One region of the Veillonella sp. ACP1 genome, then DNA from elsewhere that is predicted to be linked to it. Evidence: riboswitches for the same ligand, from Rfam matches in the RefSeq annotation. Region 1 holds a riboswitch; the other holds the start of a gene.

What was found. Region 1 has a riboswitch for cobalamin ahead of nikB (nickel ABC transporter permease). Riboswitches for the same ligand answer to the same signal wherever they lie in the genome.
Region 2: it holds a riboswitch for cobalamin, as region 1 does, so the genes downstream of both, HMPREF1151_RS00265 (methylmalonyl-CoA mutase family protein) here and nikB (nickel ABC transporter permease) in region 1, are expected to answer to the same signal.

Annotation. Positions count from the first base shown of each region.
Region 1 is NZ_ALKL01000018.1:148-3,999, reverse strand. Features, by position in the region: gene argH (argininosuccinate lyase) at 1-156, shown strand, start outside; gene potE (putrescine-ornithine antiporter) at 677-2,008, shown strand; cobalamin riboswitch at 2,310-2,497, shown strand; gene nikB (nickel ABC transporter permease) at 2,656-3,594, shown strand; partial or broken gene HMPREF1151_RS06670 (ABC transporter permease) at 3,594-3,852, shown strand, end outside.
Region 2 is NZ_ALKL01000001.1:50,660-54,511, reverse strand. Features, by position in the region: gene HMPREF1151_RS00265 (methylmalonyl-CoA mutase family protein) at 1-1,369, opposite strand, end outside; cobalamin riboswitch at 1,652-1,828, opposite strand; gene rarD (EamA family transporter RarD) at 2,031-2,927, shown strand; gene HMPREF1151_RS00255 (DUF3829 domain-containing protein) at 3,028-3,852, opposite strand, start outside.

The sequences.
Region 1 (3,852 bases):
ATTTCTATTGAGGCTTGCGTAGCAGGTCGTAACAACTATTCTGGTACAGCTCCAGAATGTGTAGAAAGACAACGCAATAATGGTAAACAAATCATTGCTAACGAAGAAGCACAAATCGATAGCTGGAAATCCATCGTAAACTTTATACAAGAGTAAGGATTCTACCCTTAGCATCGTAGATGGTTTCATAGTTTATACTATTGGCTCCACCATTTGGTGGGGCCAATTTTTGTCTATGTTTTTAAAGGCCATACATCTACATTTTTATAGAGCTGAAATCTACAAATTTTACGTATTTTTTTGTCTATATTGAGTGGACGTGCAGTGGATAATGGTCTTGTACTACGACACTATAACTTGAATAGATAGTGATTTTTCATATATTTAATTGATTAAACTGAAAGAAAATAATACTCTCACATTCATCATACCGTTTCTAATCAAAAATAATATATAATTACTATATTTTTATTCAATTCGTGTAATATGCGGTGTCCACTAATAAAGTACTTTTCATTTACCACCTATGGTGTTATTATTAATTCGAAAAACAAATAAAAACGGTACTTTCACATTCCCGCCCATTACAGCAGGAACTGAACGTACTTAGCGGTTTAAATAGATTTAAGTGAATTATGGACGAGAAAAAATTCACCTTACGAAAGGGGATTGATACATGAAAACCACCGCTAAAAAAATGTCTGTATTCCAGCTAACCACAATGGTAGCAGCCAATATGCTAGGAGCTGGGATCATTATGTTACCAACCAATTTGGCTCAAGTTGGTACTATTTCAGTGTTATCTTGGCTCGTGACAGCTGTGGGTGCGCTTTTACTAGCGTATATTTTTGCTCAAGCGGGTATGTTCTCCCAAATTAAAGGAGGCATGGGCGGTTATGCAGAACACCGCTTCGGTAAGACTGGACATTTTATGGCGAGCTATGCTTACAGCATATCTCTCATCATTGCTAATATAGCGATTGCAGTTTCCGCAGTTGGCTATGGCTCAGAATTCTTTGGTGTTGATCTAAATGCAACGCAAACAAGTCAAGTAACAATCGTCTTGTTATGGTTTGCAGCGATTTTGAACTTTAGAGGAAATCGTTTTACAGGTCGGCTCAGCAATATTACTATTTGGGGCTGTATTGTGCCAGTATTACTGATTGGTACAATTGGCTGGTTCTGGTTTAGCCCAGATACGTATTTGGCGGCATGGAATCCAAACGACTTGCCGTTCTTTGAAGCAATTAAACAATCTATTGCTTTAACATTGTGGGGCTTCCTAGGGTTTGAATCGGCAGCAGCAAATGCAGATGCTGTAGAAAATCCAAAGAAAAACGTGCCAATTGCAACATTTGCAGGTACATTAGCAGTGGCGGTGATTTACATCTTGTCCACAAACGTTATGGCCGGTATCGTGCCTAACACAGAATTACTAAATTCTAATGCACCATTTGGTCTCACATTTGCTTACATGTTCAATGACACGATTGCAAATGTTATTATGGCGCTCATGATTATCTCTTGCTGTGGTGCTTTACTTTGCTGGCAATTTACATTGTCTCGCGTATTTAAAAATGCAGCAGAAGCAGGTTATTTCCCTAAGGTATTTGCTCGTGTAAACAGTAAGGATGCACCTGTGCGTGGCGTATTCATCTTATTAGCTATCGAAACCATTATTACAATGTTTACAGCTAATGATTCTCTACGCGATCAATTTGAAACATTGGTAAACCTTGCGGTTGTAACGAATGTATTGCCTTATATTCTCTGCATTATTGCAGTACCGACTATGATGCATATGTCTGGATTAGAAAAACGTCGTATTGAACGATTCTATATTGTTGCTGGCGCTGGTGTACTATACTGTGTATACGCAGTATATGCATGTGGCGTTGATGCCATGCTAGGTAGTGCTATTGCAGTAACTATTGGTATTTGCATTTACATGATACGCAAAGGTTGGATGGCGTATCGTGCACAACGATTCCAACAAAGTATCGATTAATTGAATATTCTCTCGTCTTATAGAGGCTGTTACTTCGGTAATAGCCTCTTTTGGTTATATGTATAGCAAAATGTTTTATATGTAAATTAAATCAGACTATAAATAGTAAAAATATACAGTTATATACAGAAAAGCAAAGAAAATGTAGCATTTGTTTCAAGAAATAGAATATAATGTATAAATTAATACAAACAAATAATAATGAAAGTTATTTTTGTGAATAATTATAATTAATTGCAGGATATACATTAGGGGGTATATGTATTGTTAGAGAATTATAAATATAGTATATTTATAATTGATAAAAGTGAATAAACTGAGTGTCGGTTCTACCGAGCGTAAAAGAGGAAAATGGGTGTAAATCCTATACTATGAAAATAGCTGTAATGAGGAGCGATATTTCGTATTAGGGTCACTGGGAAACTGGGAAGGCTGAAATATTGTGATGAGTCAAAAGTCAGAAAGCCTGCTCAATCTTGCGGGGCATCGTGCCACAGCATGGTGTTTTTCTTTAGGTTAGTCAGGTGGGCTAATCTTTTTTTATAGTTATTTCGTAGATTTTATTACACGGCATCATATTACATGTTTACTTTCTATGTTTATTCACTATTATGTGTTTTTATTTGAAAAGGGTATAGGAGGTGCCTATGGGCAAACGCTTTGCCAAGCAATTAGGACAGTTTATTGTTACCTTGTTTGGCATCACATTTTTGACATTTTGTCTCACCTATTTAGCGCCAGGGGACCCAGTTACCATGCTATTGGAAACGGCGGATACTATCGTGTCTCAAGAGACGATTGATGAAACTCGAGCACAATTGGGGTTGGATAAGCCGTTTATCGTACAGTATGCAAACTGGGTAGTCAATGCAGCACAAGGTGACTTAGGAATGAGTTACTCTGCTAAAAAACCGGTAGTAGATCGCATGCTAGAAGCATTACCTGGTACGATCGCATTAGCTGGAACTGCATTGGTATTTACGATTCTCTATGCATTACCGGCAGGTATACTGAGTGCGTATAATCGGAATAAATGGATAGACTATGTACTGAGAAGCCTTTCCTTCATAGGCGTATCTATGCCGACATTCTGGTTAGGCCTTGTATTAATCTATATTTTTGGCTTAAAGCTTGGTTTAGTTCCAATTGCTTCGTCTCGTATAACGGCGACAGGTGTTATTTTACCAGCTGTTACATTAGCGGTTGTCGTTGGCTCTAAATACATGCGTCAGGTTCGACTCGTTATTCTTGAAGAGATGCAAAAGGATTACGTCATCGGTGCCCGTGCGCGTGGCGTGAGCGAAATGAAGATTTTATTCGGTCACATTCTACCTAATGCCATATTGCCGTTGATCACAATTTTAGGTGTTCTAATCGGTTGGTTATTAGGTGGTGTAGCGGTAGTTGAAATGGTATTCTCCTGGCCTGGTCTTGGGAATATGGCCATTTACGCCATCACTATGCGTGACTATCCATTGATTGAAGGTTTTGTGTTATGGGTTGCTATTGCATATATGTGTATCAATGCTTTAGTTGATGCATCCTATGTTCTATTAGACCCTAGATTGAAAAGGGAGAGAGCATAATGAAAGAATTTATTCAGAAACATAAATTGTTCTCTTTCTACACTGCATTGATGCTTATTATCGTATTCATTGCTATTTTTGCACCATGGCTTGCGCCGGGCGATGCTTTTTCCTCAGATATGACAAAAGCATTACAAGCCCCTAGCGCACAACATTGGTTTGGTACCGATAAATTGGGCCGTGACGTATTGTCTCGTATCATTTATGGTACTCAATTATCCTTGTTCATGGGTGTATCCATTGTAGTGATTATGGTAA
Region 2 (3,852 bases), on a different contig from region 1:
TTGTTTTAACTTGCGCTTGAGGATAACCTTCCTTCAAGGCAGCGATAATGCCACCTTTAGACTCGATAGTTTGGAATTCATCCCAAATTTTTTCGCATAATTCCGCTGCCAATGTTTCTACATACCAAGAACCACCTACAGGATCAACTGGTTGACGCAATTCGAATTCAGTTTGTAACATAACTTGAATGTTACGGGCAATACGACGAGAGAATTCATCGGATTTGCGAATTGGTTGATCAAATGGAGAAACTTCAAGACTATTGAGACCACCTACAACACCAGAGAATGCTTGTGTTGTATTACGCAACAAGTTTACATATGGATCGTATACGGTTTTTGTGAAAGCAGATGTTCTGCCGTGTACATGAACGGCACGGTCGCTTTCACCAGCGCCGAAGGCCTCCATAATGCGAGCCCAAAGCACGCGCAACGCACGCAATTTAGCAATTTCCATGAAGAAGTTTGCACCCAAGGAGAATGTAAACATCATGCTCTTAGCAATGGTATGAATATCGATGTTGCGTTGTGCTAATTGCCGCACGTAGCAAACAGCTGTTGCCAATGCATAGGCAACCTCTTGCACATCGTTGGCACCGCCATTAGCGTATACATCACCGGATACAAGCACGGTTTTAAGCTCAGGTGCTTGATCCTTGGCCCATACAACAGTATGTGCCATTTCATCAAAAGCAGTATCTAAAGACATATGCAATGCACCGTCTTTAGCCCACACGCCGATAGGATCTGCACCAACGAGACCTTTCAAATCGGATGTTTGCTTTTTAGAAGCTTTCACAGTAGCCGACAACATACCGAGCAAAATCGCTGCAGATGCGCCAGTTTCAATGTATAAAGGATTTTCCTTAAGATTAAATCGTTCAATTAATTGGCTGCAATCGGCCATCGTATACAAGGATGTGCCGCCTACACCAACAGATGCGCCTACTTGCACATCTTGATCATGGCGTGTTGCTTCATCAAGACGAATGTTGTGAATAGTGCCACCTTTCACAATTTCGTATAAACTTGCATGATTGGCATCCTTCGGTAAGGATTCATCAACATATTGAGATACACCCCAAGAATCTTTGATATAGCCGCTTGCTTTCGTGCCACGTAGGAACTCGCCAGCGCCAGGATAAACGCCCTTTGGAATCTTTTCCTGATGCAATGCAGGTGTATAGATAGGTTGTAACGTAATACCTTCATAGGTTTTGGTGAACATTTTTTTATGGAAATCGCCACCTTTTAACGCCTTTTCAACCTCAGCCTGCCATCGTTCATACGTAGGTTTCTCAAACTCATCAAAGGATACAGGCGCCAGTAAATCGCGTTCAGTGTCCTTTGAAGTCTTTTTGTCAGACATATATGTGCCTCCTTTTCAACTTGAAACCATACAGGGGGAACAGCGCACCGTACCAGTGAGTTGCTTCGTATATGAGTTCCATAGGTGCCAAATATATATCCATCATGATGATGGATCTCCAGTCAAACTATTAAGCCTATGCCATATATGAACGACCCTCTAGCGTGGCAAATAAAAAAACGTGCCACCCGAGAGTGACACGTTAGGTTACATATTGAATGGTACACTAAAACTATTGTAAAAAGTATACCTCAATCCCCTTCCTATCGCTCGTAGGTACATAACGGTGATTATCAAATAGGCAGTTCTCCTGGCTCGGGCTCAACACCTTGCTTTCGCCTTCCCAGATTGCTCCAGTGACATGTATGAAAGCAGGCTCGTCCTTACAGTGGCGGGACCGCATCGGCTTGTACCGATTTCTCTATTAAGTCTTGCGACACCTATTCTCTATATTCGTTGTTCTAAGTCCAATATAGTGTAAAAATATGCACAAAGTCAATGAACATAACAGTTAATCATAAGTAGCAAATTTCAAGTTATAACTAACGCATATATAGAATGATAAAAATGCATAGGTGCAATTTAGAGAAATCACCTCTATAATTTGCTACTGCTATACTACCACCATGTTATAATAATTCTACTAGTGGGAGGTCGTATTATGAACGAAATAAACAAAAAGGGGCTCAGCACCACATTGCTGTGCTGTTTAATTTGGGGGTTGTTGCCCCTCTATTGGGCGCTTTTAAACCAAGTATCATCCTTTTCCGTATTATCGCACCGCATCATCTGGTCCGGATTTTGGATGTTCTTCCTCGTCATCGCCACAGGGCGCCAACAACTGCGTATGGACATACAACTTTTACGCACCCATCTTACGCAATTAGGCCTACTATTACTGGCTGCTATACTTATAAGCATCAACTGGTTCACCTACATTTGGGCCGTTACAAACCAACACGTACTCGACACGAGCCTTGGCTATTATATCAATCCATTGCTCAACGTATTGCTGGGTATCCTAATCTATAAAGAAAGATTACTTTGGCCACAAAAGCTAAGTATTGCCATCGCATTCTTAGGTGTGGCCATCATGACTGTTCAACTAGGTACATTGCCCATCGTCTCTATCATCCTAGCCGTATCCTTTAGCCTCTACGGCGCCGTTAAGAAACGACTCACCATCCATCCATTCTCGAGCATCGCCTTCGAAGCATGGCTCATCACACCGATAGCATTATGGTATTTAGCGGCTATAGACACCACCTCGTGGACCTTTATCGAAAACCTAACACCGACCGGTCTTCTCCTCATCGGTGCCGGCCTTACCACATCGATTCCGCTCATCCTCTTTTCATACGGTGCCCGCCTATTGCCACTTAACATACTCGGCTTTTTACAATACCTGTCCCCTACCATGGGCTTCTTCTTGGCCATCTTCTACTTTGGTGAAAGCTTTGGTACAGCCCAACTCATAGCCTTCGGCTGTATCTGGGTGGCACTCGTATTGTTCACCCTATCTAATCAAATGACGACACGTATTAAGATAAAAAAATAGAATACATTACAAAAAAGCTGTAGCAAATGAAATTCTCATTTAATACAGCTTTTTATGTGTTCGTTTTACACGAGTCTAACGTAAATGAACTCAGATCTTATTAATCTAATTCATTCATATTTGTCGTATTCATATTAGAAATATAATGGTTATAAGCCTCAATCATACGAGTATAGTCCTTATCTTGTTTCGAACCCATATAAGTCCGGATAGCACCAATCGTAGAGTTTACAGAGGTCTTAACAGTGTCATAGTTAGAGTTAGTAATGCCATTAGACAAATCGCCAATAGCTTGTAACTCTTGATTCATGGCATTCACATCCAGTTGTTTTTCACTATCTAACTTTTCAAGAACAGCGGTAAGTCTCAAATGAACCTCTTGTGCTGCGGCTGCGTTTTTCTTACCTGCATCGCGCAATTGTTGTAACTGTTGTTGCAATCGATCGAGGTTGATTTTATGCATCAGATTATCAAAATCTGCATAGATAGGCACAAATTGCTCATACAACTGTACATATTTTGGACCTAATTGCTGTTCCTTAGCATAGTTATCTGTGGTGTATTCTTTAGATTTATAGTATGCATCCAGTTCTTCGGCTACCGGTGTGATTTCATTCAATTTTGAAAGCAACTTATCTAGGGGCTCCTTCATTTCATCATAAGGAATACCGGCTTGCTTAGCTTCTTCTAATTCTTTTTGTAACTGTTTAAAGTTCGGTGTATTAAATACAGTTAAATGCTTACCTGCTTTTAAATCATTAATCGTCGGTGTATTCGCATAATCAAACATAACAGCCATGCGATTATATCGGCTTATGGCTTTCACATATTGATTAAATAATTGTACCTTATCCTGTTCCGACCGCTGTGCTATTTCCTTACGGCTCTGCTCAGTGCCCTGCCATAGCTCTGACATACTACAACC